DNA from 3 places in the Halobacillus sp. B29 genome. Region 1 is predicted to be linked to each of the others. Evidence: riboswitches for the same ligand, from Rfam matches in the RefSeq annotation. Region 1 holds a riboswitch; each other region holds the start of a gene.
What was found. A riboswitch is a leader RNA that binds a small molecule or an ion and turns the genes downstream of it on or off. The one in region 1 is predicted to bind S-adenosylmethionine.
Positions count from the first base shown of each region.

Region 2: another riboswitch for S-adenosylmethionine. It lies ahead of msrA (peptide-methionine (S)-S-oxide reductase MsrA); the one in region 1 lies ahead of ACTWP7_RS10110 (methionine ABC transporter ATP-binding protein).
Region 3: another riboswitch for S-adenosylmethionine. It lies ahead of ACTWP7_RS07275 (phosphoadenylyl-sulfate reductase); the one in region 1 lies ahead of ACTWP7_RS10110 (methionine ABC transporter ATP-binding protein).

Region 1 is NZ_JBQQCM010000006.1:215,170-225,806, reverse strand. Features, by position in the region: gene sufB (Fe-S cluster assembly protein SufB) at 1-717, opposite strand, end outside; gene sufU (Fe-S cluster assembly sulfur transfer protein SufU) at 751-1,194, opposite strand; gene ACTWP7_RS10145 (cysteine desulfurase) at 1,184-2,404, opposite strand; gene sufD (Fe-S cluster assembly protein SufD) at 2,404-3,711, opposite strand; gene sufC (Fe-S cluster assembly ATPase SufC) at 3,731-4,516, opposite strand; gene ACTWP7_RS10130 (hypothetical protein) at 4,753-4,905, opposite strand; gene ACTWP7_RS10125 (carboxymuconolactone decarboxylase family protein) at 5,121-5,486, opposite strand; gene ACTWP7_RS10120 (MetQ/NlpA family ABC transporter substrate-binding protein) at 5,556-6,425, opposite strand; gene ACTWP7_RS10115 (methionine ABC transporter permease) at 6,460-7,128, opposite strand; gene ACTWP7_RS10110 (methionine ABC transporter ATP-binding protein) at 7,121-8,146, opposite strand; SAM riboswitch class I at 8,219-8,328, opposite strand; SAM riboswitch class I at 8,486-8,594, opposite strand; gene ACTWP7_RS10105 (TlpA family protein disulfide reductase) at 8,670-9,086, shown strand; gene ACTWP7_RS10100 (hypothetical protein) at 9,079-9,405, opposite strand; gene ACTWP7_RS10095 (thioredoxin family protein) at 9,505-9,819, opposite strand; gene ACTWP7_RS10090 (toprim domain-containing protein) at 9,830-10,177, opposite strand; gene gcvH (glycine cleavage system protein GcvH) at 10,315-10,637, opposite strand, start outside.
Region 2 is NZ_JBQQCM010000001.1:176,692-187,328, forward strand. Features, by position in the region: gene ACTWP7_RS00820 (DinB family protein) at 1-413, opposite strand, end outside; gene ACTWP7_RS00825 (gamma-glutamyltransferase family protein) at 590-2,203, shown strand; gene ACTWP7_RS00830 (chromate transporter) at 2,241-2,816, shown strand; gene ACTWP7_RS00835 (chromate transporter) at 2,813-3,343, shown strand; gene ACTWP7_RS00840 (AIM24 family protein) at 3,933-4,631, shown strand; SAM riboswitch class I at 4,810-4,929, shown strand; gene msrA (peptide-methionine (S)-S-oxide reductase MsrA) at 5,048-5,521, shown strand; gene eutH (ethanolamine utilization protein EutH) at 5,676-6,776, shown strand; gene ACTWP7_RS00855 (peroxiredoxin-like family protein) at 6,827-7,480, shown strand; gene ACTWP7_RS00860 (ribonuclease H-like YkuK family protein) at 7,523-8,047, opposite strand; gene ACTWP7_RS00865 (TspO/MBR family protein) at 8,270-8,977, opposite strand; gene ACTWP7_RS00870 (poly-gamma-glutamate hydrolase family protein) at 9,113-9,871, opposite strand.
Region 3 is NZ_JBQQCM010000004.1:199,625-210,261, forward strand. Features, by position in the region: gene ACTWP7_RS07240 (assimilatory sulfite reductase (NADPH) flavoprotein subunit) at 1-1,729, opposite strand, end outside; gene ACTWP7_RS07245 (uroporphyrinogen-III synthase) at 1,755-2,561, opposite strand; gene ACTWP7_RS07250 (NAD(P)-binding protein) at 2,554-3,186, opposite strand; gene ACTWP7_RS07255 (sirohydrochlorin chelatase) at 3,204-4,025, opposite strand; gene cobA (uroporphyrinogen-III C-methyltransferase) at 3,977-4,753, opposite strand; gene cysC (adenylyl-sulfate kinase) at 4,750-5,349, opposite strand; gene sat (sulfate adenylyltransferase) at 5,367-6,521, opposite strand; gene ACTWP7_RS07275 (phosphoadenylyl-sulfate reductase) at 6,535-7,266, opposite strand; SAM riboswitch class I at 7,367-7,467, opposite strand; SAM riboswitch class I at 7,633-7,737, shown strand; gene ACTWP7_RS07280 (sulfite exporter TauE/SafE family protein) at 8,637-9,533, shown strand; gene ACTWP7_RS07285 (SagB/ThcOx family dehydrogenase) at 9,541-10,637, opposite strand, start outside.

The DNA of each region.
Region 1 (10,637 bases):
GCTGGATGAATAGGTAGGTGCTGTACATCCTTCTACATAGTGTACAGAAGAACCTTCATCTGCAATAATCAACGTCCGCTCGAATTGACCCATGTTTTCTGAGTTAATTCGGAAATAAGCCTGCAATGGTGTCTCTACTTTTGTATCTTTAGGTACATAAATGAATGATCCGCCAGACCAAACCGCAGAGTTTAATGCAGAGAACTTATTATCAGATGGTGGAATTACTTTACCAAAATATTCTCTGAAAAGATCTTCGTTCTCTTTAAGAGCTGAGTCCGTATCTTTAAATACGACACCTAGATCTTCAAGATCTTTTTCCATATTATGATAAACCACTTCTGATTCATACTGAGCGGATACACCTGCAAGATATTTCTGTTCAGCTTCAGGGATACCTAAACGATCAAACGTATTTTTAATTTCTTCTGGTACTTCGTCCCAGGAACGTTCAGAACGTTCGGAAGGTTTCACGTAGTAAGTGATATCATCGAAGTTCAGTTCTGATAGATCTCCGCCCCATTGTGGCATAGGCATTTTATAAAACTGCTCTAAAGATTTAAGACGGAAATCAAGCATCCATTGAGGCTCTTCTTTATAATTGGAGATTTGTTCCACGACTTCCTTCGTTAAACCTTTTTGGGTACGGAAAATAGAAATGTCTTTTTCATGGAATCCATATTGATACTCTCCAACTTCTGGTGCTTCTTTAGCCATGATTATATACCTCCTTTTGGTATTGACAAAAGCTTAATCCTGCTTTTCTTCATCTACGCCTTTCTCCATAGCCTTCCAGGCTAAGGTGGCGCACTTGATACGTGCTGGGAACTTAGAAACTCCCTGTAGTGCTTCTATATCTCCAAGGTCAAGCTCGTCAGTATCCACTTCATTTCCTTGCATAAGCTCTGAAAAGACTTCAGACATCTTAAGCGCTTTTTCTACGGGTTTTCCTTTGATTGCCTGAGTCATCATGGAAGCAGAGGACATGCTGATAGAGCAGCCTTCTCCATCAAACTTGGCATCTTTAACTAGATTATCCTCTACTTGCAATTGAAGTTGTATGCGATCACCACAGGTCGGATTATTCATATCCACTGTCATGTGATCTCCTTCAATCGCCCCTCGATTACGTGGGTTTTTATAGTGATCCATAATGACTTGGCGATAAAGTGTATCTAAATTGTTAAAAGACATCGCCAAAATACTCCTTTGTTGTTTGTAATCCTTCAACAAGTCTGTCAATTTCTTCTTCGGTATTGTACAGGTAAAAACTGGCGCGAGCTGTGGCTGATACTTCAAGCCATCTCATTAATGGCTGAGCGCAATGATGACCTGCGCGAACTGCAATTCCTTCAGCATCAAGAACAGTGGCCAAATCGTGTGGGTGAACATCAGAGAGATTGAATGTTACTAGTCCAGCTCTCTCTTTAGGTCCGTAGATCGTCATACCTTCCACTTGCTGCATTCTATCTTGCGCATAAGCGGCCAATTTTTGTTCATGGTTTTTGATTTCGTCCAGACCGACTTCGTTTAAAAAGTCGATAGCGGCTCCTAAACCAACAGCTCCAGCAATAATTGGAGTGCCTGCTTCAAATTTCCAAGGTAAGTCTTTCCACGTTGAATCGTACCAATTTACGAAATCAATCATTTCTCCTCCGAATTCAGCCGGTTCCATATTTTTAAGAAGAGCTTTTTTACCATAAAGAACTCCAATTCCAGTTGGTCCACACATCTTGTGGCCGGAAAAAGCATAAAAATCGGCATCCAGATCTTGAACATCAATTTTCATGTGCGGGGCACTCTGTGCACCGTCTACTAACATAACCGCATCATTTTCATGAGCAATAGATGCTAGTTCTTTTATTGGATTTATCGTTCCAAGAACGTTGGAAACATGCATAATAGCCACAATTTTTGTGTCCTTAGTAATTGTTTCCCGTGCATCTTCCAAGTTAATCGTTCCATTAGCCTGAAGAGGCATATATTTTAAAACAGCCCCTGTTTCTTTAGCCACTTGCTGCCATGGAATGATGTTACTATGGTGTTCCATTGGGGTGATGACAATTTCATCACCCTCTTTGAGGTTAGCTCTTCCATAACTTGACGCAACGGTGTTAATGGCTGTCGTTGTTCCACGAGTGAAGATTACTTCCTGGGTGCTGGAAGCATTAATAAACCTTCTCACCTTTTCACGAGCACCTTCATACTCATCCGTCGCCCATGTCCCCAGCGTGTGAACGCCTCTATGAACATTGGAATTATATCCGCGATAATATTCATCAAGTTTTTCAATGACCTTAATCGGCTTTTGAGATGTTGCGGATGAATCCAGATACACAAGCGGATGGCCATTTACTTCCTGATGAAGAATCGGGAATTCATTGCGTACCGCATTGATATCCATTAATATACTTTCCTTTCAATTACCTGAGTCAGTTGACGTTTAACGGCTTCCACAGGAAGCTGTTTGACAACGGGAGCAAGGAAGCCATGAATAATGAGACGTTCTGCTTCAAACTTGGAAATACCGCGGCTCATTAGATAGTAAAGCTGTACAGGATCCACTCGGCCGACAGAAGCAGCGTGACCTGCTGTTACATCATCCTCATCTATAAGGAGAATCGGGTTAGCGTCGCCGCGTGCATCCTTACTAAGCATGAGTACACGAGATTCTTGTTCAGCATTAGATTTGGAAGCTCCATGCTCAATCTTACCAATGCCATTAAAGATGGCAGAAGCTTTGTCCTTCATAACACCATGCTGAAGGATATATCCATCTGAGCCTTGACCGAAGTGAGTAATGTTCGCAGTAAAGTTCTGCTTTTGTTTGCCGCGGCCAATAGCTACTGTTTTCGCATTTGAATGAGAATTATCACCAATTAAATGAGTGATATTTTCTGATACAGTATCGCCTTCATTCATTTGTCCTAGAGCCCATTCGATCACAGAGTCACGATAAGCAACACCGCGACGGTTCGTATAAACCGTTGTTCCAGAGTCAAAGTTATCAACAGCACCAAATGAAACCTTGGCACCATCTTTGGCAATTACTTCCGTAACGTTATTTGCTGAGGTTTTCTCTTCTTTATTATGAGAGATATAATTCTCCACATACGTTACAGAACTATTCTCTTCCGCTACCACGAGAATGTGGTTAATTAGAGAAGCTTCTGGATCCTCCTGCCAGAAAATAGCTTGTATAGGCTCTTCAATTTGTACGTTTTTAGGTACATAAAGAAAGACTCCGCCATTCATTAAAGCTGCATGAAGGGCTGTAAGACGATGTTCGTCCACGTGTACAGCATCATTCATATAATATTTCTGCACTAGATCGCTATGATCTCTTATAGCAGAAGCCATATCGGTAAAAATAACACCTTGATCTTTTAATTCCTGATCGATTGCTGCATAGGCTACCGTATGGTTTCTTTGAATAACCAGGTTTTGCTGTTCTTTCTCTTTATCTAAAAAGTCTTGAATTTCAGCTGGTAAATCTTCAAGTGAATCGATAACTTCACCTTGAACATTGTGTTTGAACTCCGTGAAATTCCACTTGCTAATATTCGTCTTATCAGGCTTAGGAAGTTGAAGTGATTCTGATTTTTCCAAGGCATCCAATCGAAGGTTTCTCATCCATTCTGGCTCTTGTAAACCATTGGAAAATTGTGTTACATACTCTTTGTCGTATGGTAGTGAGACGTCTACTGTCATGTTAACCCTCCTATCTTAGTTACGCTTTTTGACCGATTGTTTCGTCTTCGATTCCCAATTCTTGCTTAATCCAGTCGTAACCTTCTTCTTCAAGACGTTGGGAAAGCTCAGGTCCGCCAGATTTAACTACGCGGCCTTGCATCATTACGTGTACTTTATCAGGAGTAATGTAGTTTAGAAGACGCTGATAGTGAGTAATGATTAAGCAGCCAAATGCATCGTTACGCATTTCATTGATACCCTTAGCTACAACTTTAAGAGCGTCGATGTCGAGACCAGAATCGATTTCATCAAGAATCGCAATAGCTGGCTGAATCATCATTAACTGAAGGATTTCGTTACGTTTTTTCTCGCCACCTGAGAATCCTTCGTTCAGATAACGCTGAGCCATGTTCTTATCCATATCCAAAGTTTCCATCTTAGAGTCCATGTCTTTAATGAACTTCATAAGAGAAATTTCGTCGCCTTCCTCACGCTGAGCATTAATAGAAGAACGCAGGAAATCGGAATTAGTTACACCGCTGATTTCACTAGGATACTGCATAGCAAGGAAAAGTCCTGCCTGTGCACGCTCATCCACTTCCATTTCAAGGACATTTTCACCGTCTAATAATATTTCACCTTGAGTTACTTCATATTTTGGGTGTCCCATAATAGCGGAGGCTAGAGTAGATTTACCTGTTCCGTTTGGTCCCATAACTGCGTGGAATTCACCACCGTTAATTGTAAGATTTACACCTTTAAGTATTTCTAGACCTTCGATTTCCACGTGAAGATCTTTAATTTCTAAAGTTGATCCTGCCATAATTAATACCTCCAGTATCTATAGTAATGGAATGGGTTTATTTATTGTAGATAGTAGAACCATTCTCAATTTATTCTCATTATAATCTTATATCATTTAGAAAGTGATATCAACTTTTTCCTTCCAGTGGAAATGAGCCGATTTTTCAACAATTTATGAGTGAATTTTTTTTGTTTCTACATTATTATAACACGAAAAAATCAGGTGACTAAAGATCACCTGATTCCTTGCTTAAGTTATCTATGCAATTGACGATCTAGTTGAGCAAACATCTTCTGGCCTTGTTCAAATTCTTTCTGGCGTTTTTCTTCTACTTTCAAACGTGTATCCAACTTGCTGCTGTACTCGGCATAACTCAGATTATGAGCCTGATGCATGGCTTTTTCCATTTCAGCAGTGTAATTTAAATTCAGTTGGTCACTAATAACGAATCAACCCTTTCAGATTATTTACACAATTCAGAGTACCATAGATCTTTACCCCTGCACAAACAGGTATAAACCCTGAAATATCTGATTCTACTTGATTCATTTCGATGAAAGCGCTTGATTCGACCAGTACATATGAATACATCAGATTTCCTTTAATTTTCTAACTATTCAAACTAATTAACACTGGAATTTAAATCCATATACGCATCCTGAACCAACGTTACAGCCTGACTTAAAGCCGCGCCTCCGCCGAAAGCAGCTGCTACCCCACAAGCCTCCAGGATTTCTTTTTCTGTTGCACCCTGATCGACACAACCTTTTGTATGATAAATCATACAATATTCATCTTGAGCTACTATACTTATTCCAAGTGCCATCAATTGTTTCTGCTTTTTAGAAAGCTCGCCTTCTTTGAAACACGCTTCTGTGAATTCACTGAATTGGTGAGCGACTTCTGGCATTTTCTCAGTAAAATCACCCATACCTTCTTTATAATCATGTAAATAAGTCTGTGTCCAATTCATTTGTTGTTCCTGCATCGCATTCTAACCTCCCAATAAAAATAAGTGACTGCAGTTAGTATAAACCGCAGTCACTTATCTTATCCGTTATTCAGAGCTGCCATCTACAGGCACTACAGCTCCATTATATTCTTCCTTCATGAACGTTTGAATTTCTTCTGAACGTAATACTTCTACCAATGTTTGCAGTGCTTCAGAGTCTTCATCTTTGCTCTGGGCTGCGATCACATTTACATAAGGGGATTCAGAGCCTTCAAGGATCAATGAATCTTCACTTGGGTTCAAGTCAGCTTCAATAGCGTAGTTTGTATTAATCGCTACTAGAGCATCTTCTTCTCGTTTGTAGATCTCAGGTAATGTCGCTGCATCTACTCCGGAGTCAAATTGAAGATTTTTTGGGTTTTCAACAATATCGTCTACTGTAGCATCCACCTTATCTACGCTTTCATCCAATTTCACAAGGCCTTCGCGTTCAAGAAGCGAAAGAATTCTTCCATGGTCAGCTACTGAACGGCTCATCACAAGGGTAGTACCTTCTGGAACTTCATCCACGCTTGAGATATTTTGAGAGTAAATACCCATAGGTTCAATGTGAATACCGCCAAGATTTACAAAGTCATAATCATTTTCCTGCATTTGTGTTTCTAAATAAGGGATGTGCTGGAAATAGTTCGCATCAATTCTTCCCTCTGCTAAGTCCTGGTTAGGAAGCACATAATCTTGATATTCTTCAATAGTCAGGGTAATCCCTTGCTCTTCAAGCAATGGTTTAGCTTCTTGAAGTACTTCTGCGTGTGGAACACTTGTAGCTCCTACAGCTATTTCAGTGGTTCCTTCTTCAGAACTGCCATCACCGCTGTTTTCTTCCGAGCCTGAGTTTCCTTCGTCTGATGAACCGCATGCTGACAAAAGAATGATTAATAATAAAGTAAAAATACCGAATGTAATTTTTTTCATAAATACTCTCTCCCTTTAATATAATGTAGGATTTTTATCTTTTATCCAATTTTCTAGAAACGAAGTCCCCGATAAATTGGAAAATGAAAACAATAAACACAATGAGAATCGTACAAATAAAGACAACATCAAAGTCGCTGCGCTGAAATCCGTAGAAATAGGCAAAGTCACCTAAACCACCGGCACCGATCGCTCCCGCCACCGCGGTATAGCCAATTAATGCTATAGCTGTAACGGTAATCCCAGAAACCAGGGCAGGCATTGACTCAGGAAGCAGCACCTTAAAAATCAAAGTAGAAGATTTAGCACCCATCGATTTAGCAGCTTCAATGACACCTTTATCTACTTCTTTCAATGCAATCTCGACAAGCCGTGCATAGAATGGTGCGCCACCTATAATTAAGGCAGGGAGTGCCGCTTTAGGACCTCGAATAGTGCCAATGAGAAAATCAGTAAATGGGAATAATAACAAAATTAAAATGATAAAAGGTATAGCCCTGAAGATATTAACGACTGAAGCAGTTATCCAGTTTAATATCTTGTTTTGCCACAGGCCTCCTGGACCTGACAAGTACAGAAGTAAACCTAACAGTAAACCTAAAATAAACGTACCTGCTACAGAGATTAGTGTCATGTAGAGTGTTTCATTAGTAGCTGTTATCAAATCATCCATAGTGACGTTTGGGAAAAATTGATTAATCATCTGGACTCACCTCCAATTCTACAGAGGTGGATTGAATATATTCAATCGCACGCGTGATTTCTTCTTTATCACCCAGAAATTGAACAAACATTGTTCCATACGCACCCTTTTGGGTTTGCGTGATCTTTCCGTGCAATATGTTTACATCCAGCACAAACTTTCTGGAAATTTCACTGATTAAAGCCTGATTGGTGCTCTCACCTACAAAATGCAGACGAAGGATCTCACCAGTTTTATAGGTATCCTTTATGAGCTGAAGAGAATGTTCGCGTTCAGGGTCTCCCATTACCTGATCGACAAACTTCTTGGTAACCTGTTCTTTTGGATAAAGGAAAACATCGAGCACGTCTCCCTGTTCCACAATTTTACCTTGCTCCATAACGGCTACCTGATGGCAGATCTTTCGAATCACATGCATTTCATGGGTGATGAGAACAATTGTCAGTCCAAGCTTCTCGTTAATATCTACTAATAGATCAAGAATGGAATCCGTTGTCTCTGGGTCAAGAGCTGACGTCGCTTCATCACAAAGAAGAACTTTCGGTTTATTTGCTAACGCACGAGCTATTCCTACTCTTTGTTTCTGTCCGCCGCTTAACTGAGAGGGGTATGAATTACCTCGTCCACTAAGACCTACCAGGTCTATTAATTCATTAACACGTTTAGTTCTTTCGCTTTTTGGTACGCCAGCTATTTCAAGTGGAAAAGCGATATTATCGTGAACGGTTCGAGACCACAAAAGATTAAAATGCTGAAAAATCATACCAATCTCCTGCCGGGCCTCCCGCAGCTTCCCTTTGTTTAAAGAAGTCAATTCTTGATCATCAATGGTCACCTTGCCGTCCGTTGGATCTTCCAGGCGATTTAGCAGCCTTATGAAAGTACTTTTTCCAGCACCACTATAACCGATGACCCCGTAAATCTCTCCCTTTTTTATCTGTAAACTAAGGTCGTCGACAGCACGGACCTCCTGATGTTTCGTGCGAAAGACCTTGGATAAGCCTTTAATTGAAATCATGTCGTCTTCCCTCCAATAAAAAAACCTCTCTGCTTGAGAACAGAAAGGTTAGCGTAACAATCTTTATCTGTTCTCTCATCTTCACAAGGATTACCCCTTGCAGGAATTGGCACCTTGCCAAGTCTTAACTTGCCGGTTGCCGGGCATCAAAGGGCCAGTCCCTCCGCCTCTCTGGATAAGAGATTTTACTATATTAATTTATTATCACTTTAATACGTGTACGTACTATAAAGAGGATTCTAGCATTGTTAGAATTTCGTGTCAACTTGATAATATTCCTATAAATTCGACAAAATAAAAACTCTTCCTTAAAGTTAGAAGAGTTCGTTTAAAACACTCTTCTCATCTACCAAAGTAAAGTACTTTGCAGGAATTAGCACCGTGTTCATCTGCATGAACCGGTTGCCGGGCATCAAAGGGCCAGTCCCTCCGCCTCTCTGGATAAGTGAAGATGTCGCTATTAAATTAATGAATATGTTAGCATGGGGCTATAAATTAAGTCAACAATTAAGGAGTGGTCACGTTGAGGAATGCGCCAATTTTTGAACTTCCGTATATAAACAAAGAAGGAACTTATAGTAATAAAGAGGATCTGGGAAAAATAATTGTTCTTACTTTTTGGACCTCATGGTGTCCCGACAGTGGTAAAGATTTACCTAAAAAAGAACAACTTTATAAAACAATGGATCATGAGAAAGTAAAAATGATAACAATAAATGTAGCAGGACGTGAACGAAGCGAAGCTGAGGCAGAAGAATATGCTGAAAAGTTTTTATCTCAGCCAGCCCTTAAAGACCAAGGACGAACAATTTACGATTTGTATAACAGCGACGGGGTACCTACCACTGTTATCATTAATAAGGATGGTTTTATTCATTCACAATTCGGGGATAAAGCAGAGTTCTTATCCGTTGTAGAATCTCTCGGTGAACTTATCTAGCCAATAGTAGAAGTGATTCTATAAATAATATATTCCGGTATGCCCCTTGAACTTTAATGGTGGTTTGGGGGAAAGAAGTTAACTTTTGTTCTCCCGCAAATAAAGTTTTCATAATACTACTGGAAGATTGCAGGCAAATGTCATTATACTCATTATCCTGATGATCTGTATTAAGATGTACACCTGACTGGTCTATATACAGGTAAACTTTAAGACTGCCGACCAGTAGAATTACGTTCAGCGTGCGTTCCCGCCAAGTGGGTAAAAGATCTGTTCTCTGGTTCACTTGTTTAACCCAATCTTGTATGAATTCCATCATTGTTAACTCCTCCTTTATTTGTTAAATAAATTCTTGATAAGGAGGAGTCATCCCTTCTAAAATAACGAAGAATCGTTCGTCATTTACCGGGTGATTCATTTATTTTTTTACATATTCAGAAAGTTTATCGTACATAAAAGGAACTGAATGAAATGCATAAATCTTCTCTACAACTTCTCCGTGATGGGTTACAAGAAGACAGGGCACACTTTTAATTTGATACGTTTTCATTAAGTCAGGATGCAGCGAAGCATTGCACTCTTTAAATAATTCCCTGTTATACGTGACCTCAATGGTCGTAAGCATTTTTCTGGCCAAGTGGCAGGTTCCACAAAAAGGAGTATGGATGAATGTTAATCCAATGTTTTGCTCTTCTAAATCATGACCTGCTGACTTGTTATCTATTTCCTGCACTATGATCCTCCTAAATGAGATAAATGGACTTTACGTTAAAGTGCCTATTTAATAAGGCTCTAGCTAATTCGGGTTCAGGAGTGGCTGCCACTTCCCGAAATGCTTTATCAATGTAGATGTGTACGGCATGAGGCAGTTCTGCTGTCAGTTGTTTTCTTAATTTATAGCCGGAGTCGTCTTCATCCACAAGAATATACACCCTGCGCTCGTCGAGATTGTAATCAAGAATCAGTTCCTCCATCCGTTCGATGCCAAGTGTTCCATGTGTACAAATGATTTCTATATCTTCCGCAAGAATTTTCTTGATTTTTCGCTTATCCGTTATTCCCTCAACAATTACGATTCTTTCTCCATCCATTTTCTATCACCCACTATATAGAAACAGACCATGCCAAAGAGGCATGGTCTGAACATGATTAATATGGTACACGATCATGTCAGACAAGGATCATATGTAGCCCTGCCTGTACAATTGCTCATGGTAATTGCTAGACTTTAATCTTCATTAATCATTTCTTCATATTGATCAGATGACATTAATTCATCCATTTCAGAAGAATCACCTGGTTCCACAATCACCATCCACGCTTTATCATACGGGGATTCATTTACGAATTCCGGGCTGTCTTCAAGCTCTTCATTCACTTCAACAACTTTACCGCTTAATGGAGCGTACAATTCTGAAACAGTTTTCACAGATTCTACACTGCCAAACGGTTCATCTGCTTCAAGTTCGTCCCCTACTTCAGGAAGCTCTACAAACACAATATCACCCAGTTCAGATTGAGCGAAATCTGTAATGCCGATACGGACTTTCC
Region 2 (10,637 bases), on a different contig from region 1:
CACTGTTCAAGGTTTAGGTCACCGAAAGAGGGATGAGGGAAAGCGCGATTCTGAAGTGTTTCCTTATCCTTATTATGAACTAGGAAATAAGTGGCTTCACGCGTATGTTCCAAACCTTTCTTTGCCTCTTCCAACGTGTTGAATTCGCCTTTTGGTTTCAGGGGCTGAGGTGCCTCTACTTTATAGTCGCGGTTGGTTGTCTTATGCAGCGGCTTTTCATTTACCTGCTGCTCATCCCCCTGTTTGATCGCCTGATTCATCTGATGGACAATCATTTGTTCCATTAAGTACAAATGCTCTAAGACTTCTAATATAGACCAGGAATTTTCATCCGGCTTCGTGCGTGCTTCCTCGTCAGATACCTCTTCCACAAAAGCTAGTAATTCGTTTCTTTTTTCTTCTATTCCGTACATCTTGTAACCATCCTTTCCAAGTATAGGATATTTCGAGTCTACCATATGTAGCCGCTTATTTTCCTCTATTAAATATGTAAACGGTTTTTCTTTTAATAGAAGACATAGTAAAATGATGGGAAGATTGAAAAAATTTACTTTTCTACTTTTCTTACAAGTGAAAGGAGCACGATTAAATGCAGCACTTAGACTATCTCTATCATCCCTATGAGACTACAAGAAATTCGACCATTGCGAAAAACGGAATGGTTGCAACCTCACAGCCGCTTGCGTCTCAGGCTGGGCTATCCATACTGCAAAAAGGAGGAAATGCGATAGACGCAGCCATAGCAACCGCCGCCGCGCTAACGGTTGTGGAACCTACTTCCAACGGAATTGGTTCAGACGCCTTTGCCCTCGTTTGGACAGAAAATAAACTTTATGGACTGAATGGGAGTGGTCATTCACCTGCCTCGATTTCTACTGAAGAAATAAAGAAACGAGGGTACGAAGAGATTCCGAAGTTTGGCTTTGAGCCTGTTACTGTTCCTGGAGCACCAGGGGCATGGGCAGAACTATCCCGCCGTTTTGGGAAGCTTCCATTTAAAGAATTGTTCGCTCCCGCTATTCAATACGCGGAAGAAGGATATCCAATCTCTCCTGTACTAGGGAAGTTCTGGCGAATGGCTGCAGCCAAATTCCGTGAAACATTAATAGGAGAAGAATTCACCCACTGGTTCGATACCTTTGCCCCAGATGGCAAAGCTCCTGAAATCGGTGAAGTCTGGAACTCGGAAGGCCATGCCCAAACACTGAGAAAAATAGCTGAAACGCATGCGGAAGACTTCTATAATGGAGAAACAGCTGATCGAATCGATGCTTTTTCTAAACAGTACGGCGGTTTTATTTCTAAAGAAGACTTAGCCAGCTATCAACCGGAATGGGTTGATCCAATTTCTGTGAATTACCGTGGTTATAACGTGTGGGAAATCCCTCCGAACGGCCAGGGACTTGTGGCGCTTTCAGCTTTGAACATGCTAAAAGGGTTTGACATACTTGAAAAAGAAAGTGATTCTACATATCATAAGCAAATAGAAGCTATGAAACTCGCTTTTGCAGACGGAGAAAAGTACATTGCTGATGCCTCTTCTATGGAAGTAGACATCGATGATTTATTAAATGATGATTATTCAGCTGAACGCAGATCTTCTATTACAGAAGAGGCGGGCGTGCCGGAAGCGGGCGTTCCCCCGAAAGGAGGAACCGTGTATCTCGCTGCCGCGGACGGGGAAGGGAACATGGTATCGTTTATTCAAAGCAACTACATGGGATTCGGTTCTGGATTAGTGGTTCCTGGAACTGGCATTGCTCTTCAAAACCGTGGTCATAACTTCACCATGGAACAAGGGCATGCCAACTCTCTGGAAGGGAATAAGAGATCGTATCATACCATTATCCCTGGCTTTTTAACGAAGGGAGATCAGCCCGTCGGACCATTTGGCGTCATGGGCGGATTTATGCAGCCCCAGGGCCACGTTCAGGTTGTTATGAACACGGTTGATTTTCATTTAAACCCGCAGTCAGCGCTTGATGCTCCACGCTGGCAGTGGATGAAAGGTAAAACGGTATGGGTAGAGCCGAACTTCCCTAAGCATGTCGCGGAAGCTCTCGCGCGCCGCGGCCACGAAATCAGCGTTCAGCTGGAAACAGGTGCTTTCGGGAGAGGCCAGATTATATGGCGTGATCCGGAAACAGGAGTTTTATATGGCGGCACGGAGTCAAGAACAGATGGTACGATCTCCGCTTACTGAATGAAGAGGAGAGTCGGTTTGGAAGGAGAGGAGAAGTATGCAGCAGTGGAATCTCTTTATAGCCTTTTTTCGTGTGGGAATGCTCGGTTATGGAGGAGGTCCTGCTTCCATACCGCTGGTCCATAAGGAAGTGGTTGAAAAATATGAATGGCTCACGGACGATGAATTTGGCGATGTCCTGGCTTTAGGCAACTCGCTGCCAGGTCCCATTGCTACAAAAATGGCAGGGTACATAGGTTATCGAGTTTCAGGAATCATAGGGATGTTGAATGCTGTATTAGCAACCATTATACCTACAATTGTCATCATGATTGTGCTGATTACTTCGTTAAACAGTTTTCGCGACCAGGCCTGGGTCAATGGGATGACACGAGCCGTGGTTCCGGTGGTAGGAGTTATGCTTGCCAAGCTGACTTATGATTTTCTAAAAAAAGCTCAAGGAAATCTGGGGTGGATCGTCTCGCTATCTCTTGCGGTTGTCTCTCTTTTACTGATTGAGTGGATCGGCTTGCATCCTGGTCTCCTTATCTTTGCGCTGTTACTATATGCTTTGCTTAAACCTGTAAAAGCTAAAGATAAACCAAATCATAAAAGTCAGGAGCAGTCATCATGATTTTTTGGAAACTATTTGTTGCTTTTTTTATACCTGGAATTATTGGTTATGGGGGAGGTCCTGCTTCGATCCCTTTGGTAGAAAATGAGGTTGTGGGACGATTTGGATGGATGAGTGTGACGGAATTCAGCGAAATGCTTGCTATGGCGAATGCGCTGCCAGGGCCGATTGCTACAAAAATGGCCGGTTTTGTCGGCTATCAGCAGGCAGGGGTTCTGGGTGCAGTGGTCGGTGTCTTTGCCACAGTTGCTCCATCGCTTATTTTAATGATTGTCCTGTTGAGTTTTCTATATAAATTCAAGGATTCTCCCAGGGTCAAGCGGATGACTAACTTAATCCGCCCAGCGATTGCCGTGCTTCTTGGGATTATGGCGTACCAGTTTTTTGGGAATTCCTATGAATCCACAGGTTTCCTGCAAACAGCAATCCTGATCATCGCCAGTTTCTTGTTACTTGAAAAAGTAAAACTGCACCCCGCCTTTGTAATCCTTGGATCGCTCATATACGGCGCCTTGTTCTTAGGTTGAACAAAGCCGCTTATTAAACAAACGGGACGGATTGTTGAAGACTCAGTTTCGAGATAAATTGAGTCCGTTGCCTGAAATCGATGAGGGGCGGCTACGTGAGAAGAACGGACCCTACTATTGGAGAAGCTAGTGTCCTACATCAGCCTTAAATGCTTCTATAGCAGGGGTTATCCCACGTGCACGCTCATTGTTATAGGTTTAACCCCACCGTAAACCATGGCGTTCCGAACATGATATCGAGTTCCCTATTTAGCAAGGTCCGGAGGGGGACGATGCAGACTCCTGTGGGATGAACATGATCGGTAAGATCCCGGAAGGCGAAGCCTGAGGAAGCTTACCACATGCCCACGGAAAGCGAAATCGTCCCCCGCAGGACCTAATTCTCACAAAAGTCTCGAAATCAAGTCTTAAACAAACGCGAGCGAATCTATAATATTCAACAGAGACTTTAGGTAGTACAAGAACTCACAGTTTCCGGACTCTCTTTAATCATCAGTTCAGCAAAATCCCCCTGTGAAGAAGGAGTACCATAGGAATAGAGCGAATATCCTAGTTAGGAACCAACTATGCGATTAAAGGGGAGAGAAGAATGAGCAAATATTCTATTGAACAATTTATAAGAGAAACAAAGCAGGACGATGCAGAGAATGAATACTTCGAGCTGGAAACCCCGCGTATCCTGGAAGTGAACCTGACCGATCAAGTGTGGGCGAAAGCAGGATCCATGATCTCGTACAACGGGCAGATTAAATTTGAAAGAGAAGGATTCCTTGAGCACGGTGTAGGTCGTTTCGTGAAAAAAGCCATGAGTGGAGAAGGAAGCTCTCTGATGAAAGCTACCGGACGCGGCAGCCTTTACTTAGCTGATCAAGGCAAAAAAATTACTATTCTGGAACTGGATAACGAAGAAATTACAGTGAATGGCAATGATCTTCTCGCCTTTGAGCCAGGCGTAGACTGGGATATTCAACTGATGAAAAAAGTTGCCGGAATGATGTCGGGCGGCTTATTCAACGTTAAACTGAAGGGAAGAGGTAAAGTAGCGATCACGTCTCATTACGAACCGCTTACCATTATGGTGCGCCCGGGGCAGCCAGTAATTACCGATCCAAATGCTACGGTCGCCTGGTCGGGTCATTTGCAGCCTGAGTTTCGTACAGATATAAGCTTTAAAACTCTCATTGGACGGGGAAGTGGAGAATCGATCCAAATGGAATTCAAAGGCGACGGCTTTGTCATCGTCCAGCCGTTTGAAGAGATTAATACTTCAGGCGAGCGCGGCAAATAAAGATTTGTCGAATGATGGAGAGTTCAATATGGACTGGCATTTTCTTATGACAGTCTGAATAGAGTAAAAGACCGGGAGCTGAATATGTTTTTTTCCAAAAAAAATTTTAGCTTCATCCTTTACTTCACTGCTAAAACGTTGTAAGATATGAAATAACTTAAAAATAAATAACGGAAACTTCTTATCCAGAGAGGCGGAGGGACTGGCCCTTTGATGCCCGGCAACCATCGAATCAATCTAATGATTGACGAGAACGGTGCCAATTCCTGTAGGATGGTGACATCCTAAGAGATGAGAGGATCGTACGGACTATAATACGACCCCTTTTCTTGGATAAGAAAAGGGGTCTTTTCGTTGTCATATACCCGTGAAGGCTCTCGATAGAAGTTGCGTTAAAAAGAAAGGAAAGATGAGATATGGCGAAGGCAATTTTTGGAGCAGGGTGTTTCTGGGGAGTAGAAGCATTCTTTGAAAAATTTGAAGGCATTACATCTACACGAGTAGGTTATATTGGCGGGAATCTGGATAATCCATCTTATGAACAGGTGAAAACGGGTAAAACAGGTCACGCAGAAGCTGTGAAAGTAGAGTATGACCCGACTGTCATTACTTATTCTGAACTCGTAAATATCTTTTTTGAAACGCACGATCCAACTTCAAAAAATCGTCAAGGTGCCGATATTGGCCACCAATACCGCTCGGCGATTTTTTACAATGATGCCAGTCAAAAGTATATTGCTGAAGAAAAAATTAAAGAGTGGGATGAAAAAGGCACATTCAAGCGCCCGATTGTAACAGAGGTTGTTAAGACCACCACTTTCTATGAAGCGGAAGAGCATCATCAGAAATATTTGCAGAAGAACGGTTCCGTAGCATGTGGAATCGGCTAAAAACGCTTATCCTTGAAAGGCGCTCAGAGTATTTACTCTGAGTGCTTTTTTTATTTTTAGGGCTGCGAAGTTACGCACAGAACCAGGAAGGGAAAACCTTTGAACAGAGCGAACTGAGTGAGAGATAGGTTTTGTGAAGGGAGAGGGAGCGGATTTGTTATGGGTCAATGAATCGATACTAATCATCATGTGTTTGTTTATGGTGGCAGGGGCCCTGGATTACTATGTTCTTAATCAGCGTTTATCTTTAGGAAAGCATTTCTATGATGCCTTTATGATGATGGGGCCGCTAGCCTTATCCATGGTAGGTATCATTTCGCTAGCTCCCGTCTTGTCAGAAGTCGCTGCACCGGTTATTGGTCCTGTCTTTAAAGAACTGGGGGCCGATCCTTCTATGTTTGCTTCTATGATTTTAGCGATTGATATGGGAGCGTACTCCCTGGCCGAAGCGTTAGCCTTAACGGATGAAGCGGCTGTGTTTTCATGGGCATTTTTAGGAACTATGATGGGTCCGACACTCGTCTTTACTATACCGGTCGCTCTTACTGTCATTCAAAAAGAAGACCGTCCTTATTTCGCGAAAGGGATCCTCATCGGAATAGTGACAATACCGATTGGTTGTCTGGCAGGCGGAGCGATCGCAGGATATGAATGGTTATGGATGCTGCATAACTTATTGCCGGCGCTTCTCCTTTCCATTTTTATCGGGATGGGATTATGGTTGTTTACGAATGGAGCTATACGTGTATTTGCCTGGTTTGGAAAAGGAGTCGAAATCCTTATTATTACCGGACTTGCAGCTATTACGATTGAAACGCTTACGGAATTCACCCTCATTTCTGGCATGGCCCCGCTTTCTGAGGGGGTCTCTATTGTAGGCAGGATTACCGTTACCCTTGCAGGAGCGTATCCTTTAATCGCTTTTATTAATCAAAAAGGGGAAAAGGTATGGAATCGGTTGAGCCAGAAGATTGGTTTAAATGCTTCTGCTATGACCGGCCTCCTGGCTTCCCTTGCCCATCATTTACCTATGCTTGCCATGATGAAGCACATGGATCACCGGGGGAAAATAGTGAATTCGGCTTTTGCGGTAAGTGGAGCTTTTGTACTGGGGAGCCACTTTGCTTTTGTAGCAGGAATTGAAAAAGATATGATTGTTCCTGTTATTGTGGGCAAGCTGATCGCTGGAGGACTCGCTGTAGGTATTGCCTTACTTTTAACAAGAAGGAATAAGCAGATAACTTTAACCAAGTAATCAACTAGGCTATAATCGACGTGAATCTAACCATAAAGGAGTTTTTTCCTGTGAAGACAGAAATGAAAGAGCGCTACAACGAATACATTGAAAAATTCAAAGCGACGGCTCCTGGAGATGTGCAAGAGAAAATGAAGCAGGCCATTCAAGAGCTTGAGCAATCTTCTGATGGGAAAGGTCTATCTGAAGGTGAAAAAGCTCCTAATTTCAACCTTCCTGATGCGAAGGGAAATTCAATTGAATTGTACAAACAGCTGGAAGAAGGGCCTGTCATATTGACGTTTTACCGTGGAGGCTGGTGTCCTTATTGTAATATGGAACTCCGGGCCTATCAGGAGATTCTTAGTGACATTCACGATAGTGGGGGCGAACTAATTGCGATCAGTCCTGAACAACCTGATCACTCTTTATCCACCACTGAGAAAAATGACCTCCAGTTCCATGTGGTAAGTGATGTTGGAAATGAAACGGCCAATCAGTATAATCTCGTTTATCAGCTGCCCGATTATCTTGTTGACGTGTACAAAGAAAAAGGGCTGCGAGTGGACGAGCATAACGGGGATGAAGCGTGGACCCTTCCTGTTTCTGCAACCTATGTAATTGACCAGGACGGAACCATTGTTTATGAATACACCAAAGAAGACTACAAAGATCGTGCAGAGCCTTCAGAAGTACTGGAGCAATTAAAAAAAGTACAAGTATAAAAAGGAAGCACAACCCAGTTCATCGACTGTGGTTGTGCTTTTTTATTTTGTGTATTTGTTAGCATAGCTGCTCGCGGCAATCGAATCTGGCTTAATTTTCGGTTCGATCCCAAGCGATTCAATTCGGGCTACCATTTCATTTACATATAGCCTTGTCCGGTTCCGCTCTCCTGAACCAATGTCAATATGCCCCTCCATTGTAAAAGTAGCACCTTTATAAATATGAGGCAGAATGATATCAATCATTTCATTTTTCTTATCTTCCGTGAATAAAGAAGCGATATGTTCGGTAAGTGATGTCTCATAGGAGATTCGTTCATGCAGCGTGGTCATTTTTCGCGAAATAAGCTTCTTACAGAAACACGCCCACGCGCCTTTTCCAACACGTTGGATGACGATCCCTGTAATAAAAATGGTGTGAGAAGGGTGGATTTGAGAATCAGTACCAAGCATTAAACGGTAATTTCCGAGCGGATCCTTTTTCATAAAGGTCAGGATATGGTCAAATACTTGATCAAAGTCCATCTTTTTGTGGGTTATGTTTTGGAACTTGAGGTCCTTTTCCATCTCAGTCACCCCTTTGTTTGTTAAGCAAGGGCATTACATGCTGCCTTCCTTATTATAAGATATTCATCAACTTTTACTTGAATGCAGAATCAGAAGAGGTGTCGGAGTAATTTAACTTTATCACGTTTATAACGGGAGTATGCCTCCTTTATTATAAAATTATGTATGAATTTAATGAAGATTAGTAATAGGGATACAAAAAAATTTTTATTACCCTCCTCCTTAAGAAACGCGATTCTTTTGGAACCAGCTGAAGAAAATAATAAATAATAGAATGACGACAAAAGCTCCTGTAATAAATTTGATAAGTGTGTTTTCCTGATAAGCAAAGATTGCTCCATAGCCCCATATGAAAACAAGAGGAAACCACGTATCTTTCTGAATGAAATAAAAGGCAAGGGCAATGAGTCCCCCTACTACAAGAATAAATGCGGACCATCCCAGTTCTCCAATGGCAAATAGTTCTTGTACTTCATTTGCTTTCAAAACGACAAAGGTATCCACGATAGTAGCTATAGAGGTCCAGGCGAGGTAAATGGAAAAGGGAGTTCTGTATTTTTGAGTAGAGAGATTTAGTCTTTGAATGATCGTATATACCACACATAAGGTAAGCAACGATAAAGTAATGAACAGTAACGATGGAGTGGTTCCTACCATTACCGTAGTCCCGGATAGGAACATACTTAATGGAAACCATAACCCGATATGACCAATGACACGATTAAGCTCTTCATTTGCAAAGAATGATTTCATTAGAAAGATGAAAAGAAGTAAGTAAATAACGAACCAAATAGAAAAGGCAAACGGGGCCGGCATAACATATACATTGTCGGTAGATGGCTGCATGAAATTTTGTGATAAGAAGAAGGAGGCGGTGAGCAGATACATAAAGCTGGCTAAATTAATCAACTTAAAAGCAAGCAGTCTCATGTGATGATCTCCTTTACTCTGTGATGTTAATCTTGCTGCTGTTCAATCGTCTGGGGCAGTACAGCTTGGAGCTAGTACAGTGTATGTGCCAATTTGGATTAAATGACAGGAAGAAGGAATCGCAACGATGCCTGATTAAAGATTTTTCTCTTTGTACTCTTTTAATGCCGCACGTATGGCTGTTATGTAGTGTGTAAAGGCTTCGGTTTGATTAGTAGCATCATTTCTGGAACTGTAGCTAATCGTTCCATTTTCAAAAAATGCTTTTCTTTGCGCTCGTGTTAGTTCCAATTGAACGCCCTCTCCGGATTTAGTTTGATTCACAATATTTTTTGGATGGTCGCCGTCCAGGTGCTCAGGGGCTTCCTTAACACGGAAGCCCCTTGATTCTAAATGTTCAGAAATTAAGCCTCTCAAATTCTCGTTTAATCCACCTAGTAGTGTTCTTTTCGTTTCCCCTACAGCCCCATGGATAGAAATATGGACCGAAGCTTCGTTCGCCATAGAAAGAGCCTGTGGTTCATCAAAATTGACAGAACTTATATGTAAATTATTAAAATTTCCGGAACTAAGCTTTCCCTTAAAGGTATAAAAACTGTATTCTTTCCCAGCAACAGCATCTGCCAGCTGTGAAGTTACCTGCTCAATTCCTCCTCCGTGAATGGCACTTACGAGTACACGGCTATTTGGAGATTGGCGTTTTTTGATTTCCCAATCCTCACTTTCTTCGTATACGTCACTTAACTCCGTGAATGTGCAGAATCGATCACCTTCTGCTGGACACTCTACGGAAGAAAAGCTTCTGCTAAAGATGTTATTTTGAAGCAGCAGGGTGATGGCAGCCGCAGAAGCAGCCAGCGTAACCGCTCCAATGATCAATTTAGTTTTAAACATGGGAATCACTCTCTCTGAAATGTTCAAATTATTAATGACCCTTACGAATAGGATCTGTTAAATCGCAGTGTTGATCTTACAGAAAAGCTCCCATTACTTGAAGACTCAGTTTCGAGATAAATGGGTCCGTTACGATAGATGGATAAGGGTTGGTGGGGAAATAACTCGCTTTCCTGTGGGGGAACTGGTGAGCCTCCTCAGTCGTTTCACTCCTTGTGGGGTCTCACCTAGATCCTTCTCCCACGGGAGTCTCGCCATTTCCCCACCAACCCAACGATTTCTTGTGCACGGTCCCTTCTAGAAGAGAAAGATTCTCCTACTTAATCTGGATTAAATGCTTTTATGACAGGCTATTGAGAGTTAATACACCCTGAAATAGGTAGAAAATCTAATGGTCTAATTCCTCATCACGCAGGTGATGTTGTAGGGGGGCCGATCCTCTCATTTCAGTAAGGTCCGGAGGGGGACGATGAAGACTCCTGTGGGATAAACATGATCGGTGAGACCCCGGAAAGCGAAGCTTGAGGAGGCTCAGCACATGCGCACGGAAAGCGAAATCGTCCCCCGCAGGACCTTCACGGCAAACCAATATCTCGAAACTGAGTTTTCAACTAAACGGCCCTATTGCGTAATAAACCTTTTCTAAAAAAATCCACAACTGCGCTTAACAGAGCTTACGAATAACAATGATTGAAACGTTTGGACAAGGTTAAATAACTTACATAAAAACAGGAACCTTCCTGAGGAGGAAGAGTTCCTTATCTTC
Region 3 (10,637 bases), on a different contig from region 1:
TCGTGATTAAAGCTTCATGAACGTCTTTCGCCATGTACTTTTCATCACCGCAGACATATACATAGGTCCCGTCCTGCAGCCATTGATAGACTTCAGCGCTTTTCTCAAGCAGGCGGTGCTGAACATATACTTTTTCTTCGTTATCACGTGAAAAAGCCACATCCATATTGGTAAGTACGCCTTCTTTCAACCAGCGCTGCCACTCAACCTGGTACAGAAAGTCTGAGACAAAATGCTGTTCGCCGAAGAACAGCCAGTTCTTGCCGGGTGCTTCCGTTTCTTCCCGTTCTTCAAGGAAAGACCGGTACGGAGCAACCCCTGTACCGGCTCCAATCATAAGCACCGGCGCCTCAGGATTTTCCGGCAATTTGAAATTCGGATTTTTTTGAACAAAAACAGACAGCTGGTCTCCATGATTCGCGCGCTCAGCACATTGAATGGAGCAAACACCTAAACGCTGCCGACCGTGGGCCTCATATCGCAGAGCACCAATGGTCAGATGAACTTCATCTGGATTGGCGGCCTGGCTGCTTGCAATCGAATATAGACGGACAGGAATTTTTCTAAGGATACCGATGAAGTCATGCACAGTCCCTTTCCACGGACCAAAATCCTGCACGAAATCAAGTAGATCCCGCCCGTAAATATAGGCTTTCCACTGCTCAGAGTCCTCAAGGAGCTCCGTCAATTGTTCGTTATCCGTCAGCGTCTGCGCTTTTTCAAGCAATGGCTTCGTTAGACAAGTCGTTTCGTAGGTTGACAAAAGCGCCTCTCTGACGGAACGAATTTCTCCATCTTTATTAATCGGAACGGATTCCTCTGGATTCCATCCCATCTCTTTAATCAGTTGATCGACGAGCGATTCATCATTTTCCGGGAAAATCGCCAGGCTGTCTCCGGGTTCATAGGATAGATTCGACCCCTCGAGATCCAGCTCCAGATGGCGGGTTTCTTTATTGGACCCGCGTCCATTTAAATTAATGTTTTCCAGAATCTCTGCGTGAAAAGGGTGGGCTCGGGAATAAACCGGCGTATCATCCGCTTGAACCGTCTGGGTATTGCCAGATGGTGTCTGGCTGCCGCCTGCAGACTTCTGCTCATTTAAAAGAGCGAGTACGCCATCAAACCATTCACCGGCCGGTTCCTCAAAGTCTAGATCACAGTCGACTCTAGGATAGATCCGCTCTGCTCCGAGCTCCTCAAGCTTCTGATCAATATCTTTGCCTGTCTGACAGAAGAATTCATACGAACTGTCCCCTAAGGAAAGGACAGAGAATCGCACACCATCCAATTTCGGAGCACGTTTGCTGAATAGAAAATCGTAGAAAGAAAGGGCATTATCCGGCGGATCCCCATCTCCGTGTGTGCTCGTAAGCACCAGCAGGTCTTCCACTTTCTTTAAGGCTTTCGGTTTAAAATCATCCATAGATGAAACCGTGACTTGATAATCCTGCTCTTTCAACTTAGCTGCATATTCATCAGCTAAGGCCTGGCAATTGCCAGTATGAGATCCGAATAAAATGGTAATCTCTCTTGTCGCTTCCACTGTTGTTTCTTGTGTCTGCCCGCCCGTTTCCGGGACTTGGGCGGCCGTATCAGCTTCTGTTGCTGCACTGGATAAATAACCGCTCAGCCATATCTTCTGCTTTTCATTTAACGTCGGCAGTAAACGGTTTAACAGATCGGCTTGATCCTGATTAAATGGGCTGTTCATAACCTCTAATGGCAAAAAAACCACCTCCTGTAAAAATCGATTAATAACTTTTGGTCAGCTGTTTAAAGTATTGATTCAGTTTAACTACCATGGCACCCATTTTCTGATTTTCCGGCTGGAGAACTTCAGTAATTCCCTGATCTTCCAGCTCTTTCGCTGTTACTTTTCCAACCGCAACCGCCAGTACCTGGTCATTAAACTTGCGAATTAAGGTTTCCTGATCTTCGGTATCCTCAAATAAATTTTTCACTTGCGTTTTACTTGTAAATACAACCGCTTCGACAGATTGGTCAAAAATCTCCATTTTTAATTCCTGAAGATGGGCTGTTTTCGGTTTTTCAAAGGAGTAAGGCTGAGAGAGATAAACCTCATGCCCCATCTCTTCCAGGGTCGATTTCCACTTCGCATCGTCAAGGTTATAGGCTTGAAGAAATACGCTTCCTCGTTCCGGCGCCGCTCTCAATTCCTTCATCAGTTCAGCCATCGTCCCATCAGCAGCCAGTAGTTCGGGCTTAAGTTGATGTTCTTTCATCCAGTCCGTCGTCTTCTTGCCACGTATGGCCAGTCGGCTGGTTCTTAATTTTTCTATAAAATCCTCATGCACCTCGTTCTTAAGAGCCGAGTCGGCAAGCGTTCTGGCTCCGATTCCTGTCGTTAAGATCACCCAATCAAATGAACCGGCGATCAAATCGCGGACGTTTCCAGCGCTTGTGGATTCATCCAGGTTCATTTTTCCCTGAATAGAATACACCACTGGTTCTCCGCCGAAATTCCGGATCAGTGTTCCGATTTCTTCCGCTCTTCGATCAGCGGCTACGGCCACCCGCTTTCCTTGCAGTTCACTCATCGTCATCCCCTCCTTCCGTTTTGTGCTTAAGCCATTCCAGCATTATGTGCTGCTTCGCTTCCTCCCTATAATCCTCCTCGACGAGCTGTTTAAGGGTTTCCTGTTTCTCTTCACTCGAAAGACGGGATCGTTTAATGTACAGGCGGCATGTATATAAGAAGTCAACGTAGTCCTCATAAGTATGATCGTACTTCTGTTCGAGTTCCTCTTTCATTCGTGAGGCAAGCTTGGGACTTGCTCCTCCCGTCGAAACTGCGATCGACAGTCTGCCGCGTTTAATATGACCCGGAAACTGAAGGTTGCCTCGTTCCGCCTCGCCTGTGACATTTACGAGCGGAACCCTGGAGGAAGACTGCCATACCTGTTCATTCACCAGTTCGTTATTGGTCGCAATCACCACTATGTAAGCACCTTTAATATCCTTTGGCTGGAAGAGCTTTTTCTTCCATGCCACTACGGAGTCCTCTGCCATGACACTCAGTTCAGAAGTTAAGTGAGGGCTCACAACGGTAACCTGCGCCCCGCTTTCAATTAATGTACGGGCTCGTTTACAAGCCACCTTTCCCCCTCCAATAATGACGGCCCTGCGATTTTCCAGCTGGACCATCAGCGGTGCGAATGCCATACCCTCAACTCCTTTCTTTAGGACAGGACCGGAAACGATTCCTTGTTCTGTAATGCTTCCTTCACCCGGTCTGCGAGCGCCTCTACTATTCCAGGGTGATCCTGTAAATAGTGAGTCATTTCGATCGAATGACCTGCAGCCTTAAGCTCATCGATTCTCTCCTGCATAGAACGGATCAACAGTCCCGTAAACCATAAATAGGGAACGACAATCGCCCCTTCCCCTGCTCGGCTTAGAGAAGTCTCCAGCCCTTCTTCAAACGTGGGACCACATGCAGCCAAATAGCAGACGTCGACGTTTGAAACATTGGTTTTACTTTTCAGTTTGTTTGCAATGGATTCAATATCACGCTTCGTTTCCGGCTTGCGGCTGCCTCTGCCCACTAAAAGAAGATTCAATGGAGAATTTTGTAATGTTGTGGTGGATTCAATACGGTCAACCAGGACATCAACCAGCCGGTCCTGTACGCCGAGCGGTTTCCCATACGTAAAGGTGACGGAAGGAAAGCGCTCCTGCATATGCTTGATTTCTTCTGGAAGATCCTTATAGTAATGACCCGCTGACAGAAGAAGCACAGGAACGACAGCAATTTCAGAAGCCCCGTTTTGAACCAGTTCCTCTACTCCATCCGCGACATTAGGAGAAGCAATCTCCAGGTAACAGATTTTGTATAAGGGAACGTTCACATGGGCCTGCGCTTTCTCGATACAGGCGACCGCTTCGCTTCTTGTTTCTTCGACTCGACTTCCATGACTTACGTATAATACGGCCTGCATATTTTTCCTCCTCTTTAGCCCACTACTTGATGAAATGGATTCTCTTCCTGTTGTGGAAGGGATTCAAACCACTGCAGTGAATCCCGAAGCTTCACCACTTCCCCCACGACGATCATGGATGGATTGGCTATATCTTTTGCTTTTTCTACGATTGTGGAAACCGTTCCTGTCACCGTCTGTTGGTGTTCCGTTGTTCCCCATTGCACGAGCGCAATCGGTGTATCAGCCGAACGTCCATGACGGATCAGCCTTTCACAAATGTCAGGCAGTTTCTTTACCCCCATGTATATGCACAAGGTATCCATGCTTTTCACAACGCTCTCCCAGTAGGCTTCTTCGTCGATTCCAAGTTTACTGACCCCTGAGATAAAAGCGACAGACGAACTGAAATCACGGTGGGTGACCGGGATGCCTGCATAAGCTGGAGCAGCAATTCCAGAAGTGATGCCCGGAACAATTTCGTATGGAATCCCTCGTTTGGATAGGGCCTCCGCCTCTTCTCCACCCCGTCCGAAGACGAAAGGGTCGCCGCCTTTCAGACGAGTGACGGTTTTTCCTTGAAGCGCAAATTTGCATAACAGACCGTTAATGCTCGATTGACTGAGGGAGTGGTTGTTCGGGCTTTTTCCACAATACACAAGTTCGGTTCGCTCTCCTGCTTCATCTAAAAGCTCCTGATTGACAAGACGGTCGTAAAGGATCACGTCTGCTTGCTGAATGGCCTTTAACCCTTTGACGGTAATTAAATCCACATCTCCTGGTCCTGCACCAACGATAAATACTTTGCTCATCCTTTGACCCACCCCTTTTCGATTAAGAAAGCAACCAGCCGGTCCGCACATGCCTGCTCATCCAGACTGCCGGATTCTAATCTGAGCTCAGGGGAAGCGGGTGCTTCATAAGGAGCATCTACACCGGTAAAGCCTTTGATTTCCCCTTTTCTTGCTTTCTTGTACAAGCCTTTTGGATCGCGCTTCTCACACTCTTCTACAGGACAATCCACGTGGACTTCCAGAAATTCGTCTTTGTTAAATAACTTTCTTACCTGATCGCGGTCCTCCTGATAGGGAGAGATAAAAGCCGTCAGAACGATCGATCCGCTGTCAGCAAAGAGCTTCGCGACCTCGCCGATCCGGCGGATATTTTCTTTTCGGTCCTCTGCTGAAAAACCAAGATCGCTATTCAACCCCTGCCGAATGTTATCCCCATCCAGTAAGTATGTTTGCAGCCCTTTCTGGAACAACTGCTTATTGACTAAATTCGCAATGGTTGATTTCCCGGATCCAGATAAACCGGTCAGCCAGATCACTCCGCTATGGTGTCCGTTCTTTTTTCGATAATCGTTTACATTTACTGCAGCATCATGCCACGTGAGATTGGATCCCATATCCATCATCCTTTCCGTTATGAGTCAGTGGTTTGTTTATCTCGTAGTCCTTCAATTAGCGTCTCAACGACCTCGGGACGGCTGAACGTTTTTGGCGGTTTTTCGCCATTTCTGAGCAGTTCACGTACCTTTGTACCGGAAAGAATGACGTGGTGTTTGGCATCATGTGGGCACGTCTTGTGGGAAGCCATTGCTTCACACGCCTGGCAGTAGAAGCTGTGCTCAAAGAACATTGGCGTTATTCCCAGTTCATCTTCTGTGAAATGACTAAAGATTTTCTGAGCGTCGTAAGTTCCGTAGTAATCGCCTACTCCAGCGTGGTCACGGCCGACAATGAAGTGGGAGCAGCCGAAGTTCTTACGGACAAGACTGTGAAAAATAGCTTCACGTGGACCAGCATAGCGCATAGCCGCACTAAAGACAGCAAGCACAACACGATTCGCCGGATAGTAGTTTTCGAGCAGCACCTGGTAGCTCTTCATCCTTACATCACTCGGAATGTCGTCGCTTTTCGTTTCGCCGACAAGTGGATTTAAGAACAGTCCATCTACCGTTTCCAAGGACGCTTTTTGAATATATTCATGAGCGCGGTGAACCGGATTACGGGTTTGGAAACCAACGACTTTACTCCAGCCCAGGTCCTTAAATAAGTCTCTCGACTGGGCAGGGTCCAGGTAGAACTTTTCGTCATGTTCCTTTTCCGCACGTTTTGTCAGTTCAATTTCCCCGGCCACGTAATAGTCCGGACGGCCGTAAAGTTTATTTACGCCGGGATGCGCGGATTCTTTGGTTAAGTACACATTCTCTGCTTCTTTTTCTTTATCCGATGAATAGACTTCACTAATCGTGATCGTACCGTATGTCGTACCGTTTTGAACGAGCGCGGCTTTCTGTCCCGGCTGAAGCTCATTCGCCTTTTCTTTATTTACGGGCAGCGTAATGGGAATGCTCCACGGTGTTCCGTCTTTCAGCCTCATATTCTCAACGACGGAATGATAATCTTCTTGATTCAGAAAACCGGTTAAGGGGCTATAGGCCCCGTTTCCGATCAGTTCTAAATCACTTAAAGCCATGGCATCCAGTTCAATTTTTGTGGTAAGAGCTGAAGTGTCAGCCCCTTCGTTTATTTGATTGACAAGCGTCCCGCCGTGGGGAGCGATAATTGTAGACATGTGATTTCCTCCTTTATTCACTCTCGTTGTTACCTGTCGTATGAAGACCGCACTCGGTCTTGTTAAAGCCTTTCCATCGTCCGGAGCGATCGTTGCTGTCCGCTGCAAACGTACAAGGGATACATCCAATACTTGGATATCCTTTATCGTGCAAATCATTGTAATCCAAGTCGTTTAGTCGGATATATTGCCATACGTCGTCCCATGTCCAGTAAATAAGGGGACATACCTTTATGGATTCAAAACGGTCATCTTTATTTATAAAATTCGTATGGCTCCGGCTTACCGACTGTTCGCGCCGCAGTCCGGATACCCAGGCGGTGGCTCCGCTCAATGCTTCTTCCAGCGGTTTAATTTTACGGATAAAGCAGCATTTGTCCGGCTCTCTTTTCCATAAGGCTGAGCCATGTTTTTCGGCCTGCTGTTCCAGTGTTAATTCCGGTTTTTTCATTTCAATATTCAAGTCCGGATATTTTTTCTTCACCTTATCAATTAAATCGTATGTTTCCTGAAAATGAATTTCCGTATCAAGAAAAACGATGTGGGCATCTTTTTTAACTTTTGCTATTAAATCTATGAGTACAATTCCTTCAGCACCAAAGCTGCAGGCGTAGGTAATAGAAGAACCATAAGTATCATAAGCCCATTTCAGTACTTCTAGTGCCCCCTTGGTTTCCCCTTCAGGGCCCAGATGTTCAAAAGGATCGCCTGTGAACTCTTCATAAGTTATGGCTGGATTAGTCATTTTTTTCCTCCCTTCCCACAAACAAAACGCTACAAATCAAAAACCTCTCTCCTTGAAAAAAGAAGAGAGGCGTACAGCATGAATAAGCCCGCGTCTCATCTTCTCATCTTTCAAGTGATAGCTTGCTGGAATTGGCACAGCGTCTGTTGACCCGTTGCCGAGGCTTCAAAGGGCCAGTCCCTCCACCTCTCTAGATAAGAAAACGATGATTGAATTTTTTTAAAATGTGATTGATTAAAATCTTATGCCCCTTTTTACTATATGTCAATGCTTAATTTAAATATTCTGTATTTTTAAAAATCGTTCTTGACAGGACTTACCTTTCCCCTTTAGATTGAATAGTATCTTAATTTTAAAATTAAATAATCCTTATAAAGAGCCGGGGAAGGAATCTGGTCCGTTGATCCCGCAGCAACCTCTCCTAGTTGTAGAAGGTGCTCATTCCAGCAGACATTGTCTGAGAGATAAGGTTAAGCTATTCAGCTTTTCACCTCTTTCCTCAGGGAAGAGGTTTTTTCTTAGCCTTTTTACAGAATACTCTGTTAATAATTGTAATTTCAGCTCTTCTGAACTTCCGTATTGATCTTAAAATTAAGCTCCCTATTGTGGAAGAATCAGTTTCAAGATAACCGGGGTCCGTTACGTTAAATGGAGAAGGGCTGGTGGGGAAATAACTCGCTTTCCTGTGGGGGAACTGGCAAGCCTCCTCAGTCGTTATCACTCCCTGCGGGGTCTCGCCTAGCTCCTTCTCCCACGGGAGTCTCATCATTTCCCCACCAACCCAACATGATTAAGAAAAACGGACCCTTCCAGAAGAGAATAATTTCCCTGCTTAATCTGGGTTAAATGCTTTTATGACAGGCTATTGGGTGTAGTTACATCCTGAAAATAGGTAGAAAACCACATAGTCTAATTCATCATTATGCAGGTGATGTTGGAAATGGTATTGAGTCTCTGATTTGGAAAGGTCCGGAGGGGGACGATGTAGACTCCTGCGGGATGAACATGATCGGTGAGATCCCGCAGGGCTTTTAGCCCGAGGAAGCTCAGCACATGCCCGCGGAAAGCGAAATCGTCCCCCGAAGGGCCTCCCTCATAACCAATATCTCGAAACTGAGTCTTAAAGTAAACGGCCCTATTGTGTAATAAGCTTTTAAGGAAAAAAACTATAATAAACTTTAACAAAGAAGTGACTTTATTCATTTCGGGTCCATATAGTGTAAGAATTGAGATGGAAACTGCTTAGAAAACAACGCGTTCTTCTTTGCTCTGTAAGCCTGGTCAGGAATACATAACAGCTAGATTTTTTTAAACATAAAACCAAGTAAATCAATCAGAATAATAAATTATAGAAACAGGAGTGTTGAAACGTGAGAAGATTACTTATTTTTTCGTTCGTCGGTTTTTTTGCCCAGCTTATCGACGGTGCGCTGGGGATGGCATTCGGGCTCAGCTCTTCATCCCTTTTGCTCGCCTACGGGGTGGCTCCCGCGATTGCCTCCTCTTCGATCCATATGTCTGAAATCGCTACAACAGGCGTTTCAGGATTTTCACACTATAAGTTCGGAAACCTGGATAAAAAATTAGCCCTGACCTTAATTGTTCCGGGAGCGGTCAGCGCATTTTTGGGAGCAGCTTTTCTAAGTAATCTCCCGGGAGATATGATTAAGCCTTTTATCTCCTCTTTCTTACTTTTGCTCGGGATTTATATCATCGCTCGTTTTCTTTTCCTGCGCCCGTCAAATGAGAACCAGAAAAGAAAGCCGCTCAAAAAACGCTTTCTGTACCCGCTTGGCTTCCTAGCAGGATTCATGGATTCCATAGGCGGCGGTGGATGGGGGCCGATCAACACTCCTGTGCTCCTATCGCAAAAGGGAGCGACCCCTAGAAAAGTCATCGGTACGGTGGATACGACCGAGTTCGCCGTGACGACTTCTGCCACCCTCGGTTTTCTTATATTTTTAGGAATCGATCAGTTCAACTGGCTGTGGATTGCGGCTTTTGTTATTGGGGGGGTTCTGGCCGCCCCACTTGCCGCCTGGCTGGTTCGGATTCTTCCAGCTCTGATTCTCGGAGTGCTTGCCGGTGGTTTCATTATTTTAGTGAATCTGCGCACTGTACTGCAGTCCGTTTCCATCAGCGGTGATGTGCTGACACTCATTTATACCGTCCTCATTGCAGGCTGGGCAGCATGCGTCCTTTTCTCCATTAAACGAAACATTCAATTTAACCGTCAGGGGAACTCTCCGTTAAAAGAAACGTCGTAGCACCCGCCTAACTATGCATGCCGCCAATCAGTCGGCTCTTCGGGCGGTGACATCCAACAGGAATCTGGAGGAGAGTAGTCTGATCGCTTGCTTTCAAATCATAGAGGGAATCACAATGGTTCACATCGAATCCAAGTAGTGGGTGACCGTTCATACCAAGCGCACTTGCCGAGAGCAATAGACGCTGCAGCAGCACCCCCGCTTCCATGTGCTCTATTCTGTACCCTCTGTGCCCCAGCTCATTTTTATAAAAGAACCGATCTCCTGCTATATGAAGACAGATAGGGATCTGATGAAAATTGACGTAATCCATGTTCATTCCCGCCTGCAGCTCCGGACGAAAGTCCCCCTCTTTTAGTTTGATTAACGAATGAGAGAGACTGTCATACCGGTAAGCTCCATCCGTGATCCCTTCCACTTGATAGAAACATCCGTATAGGGATAGGCGAGAAACCGGATCCCCCTCTCTATCGAGGTCCGTGGGGCTCGTAAATGGAGCGAATGCATGCTGAAGCAGGGCAGCAAGCTTGGCTAACTCTATCTTTTCCGGTATAAAATCCATCTCCGGGGAATGGCGGTTCCGGAATACCTCGAATACATCTTCGTTCAGCTTTTCTCCATCAGGGAGACCAATTTTCGACCTGACCTCCGTTTTCTCTTTTCTTTTTTTCAGCCGGCGGAATAATTCCGTTGATTCTATCATTGAGCTCTGATTGGCCTGGATGATTTGAGAGAATTCCTTCACGTTTTGGGATCTTTGAAAATAGCTGGTTTCAAGCTTTGGAAGTTCAGTACACAAATCCTCCGCGCTTCGTTCTGTTCTGTTGTCTTTCTGAAGACGAGGTTGTTTCGACGTGAAGAGAGGGATCACCGCGTATACACTTTCTTCCTTGTCATCGAGACCGAGCAGATGATTAACCGCACGATCCATAAATTGAAAATGAACCTGGGCATAATAACCAAAGGATTGGCTCGTCTCAAGCAGCTGGCCTATTAGCGCGCCGGCATCAAGTCCCTGCAGACGATAGGAGAAGTTGTGGTATTTAAAGAAATTCTTCCAGAACATCGAAGTAATAATCACTGCCCCGAAACCACACTCAAAAT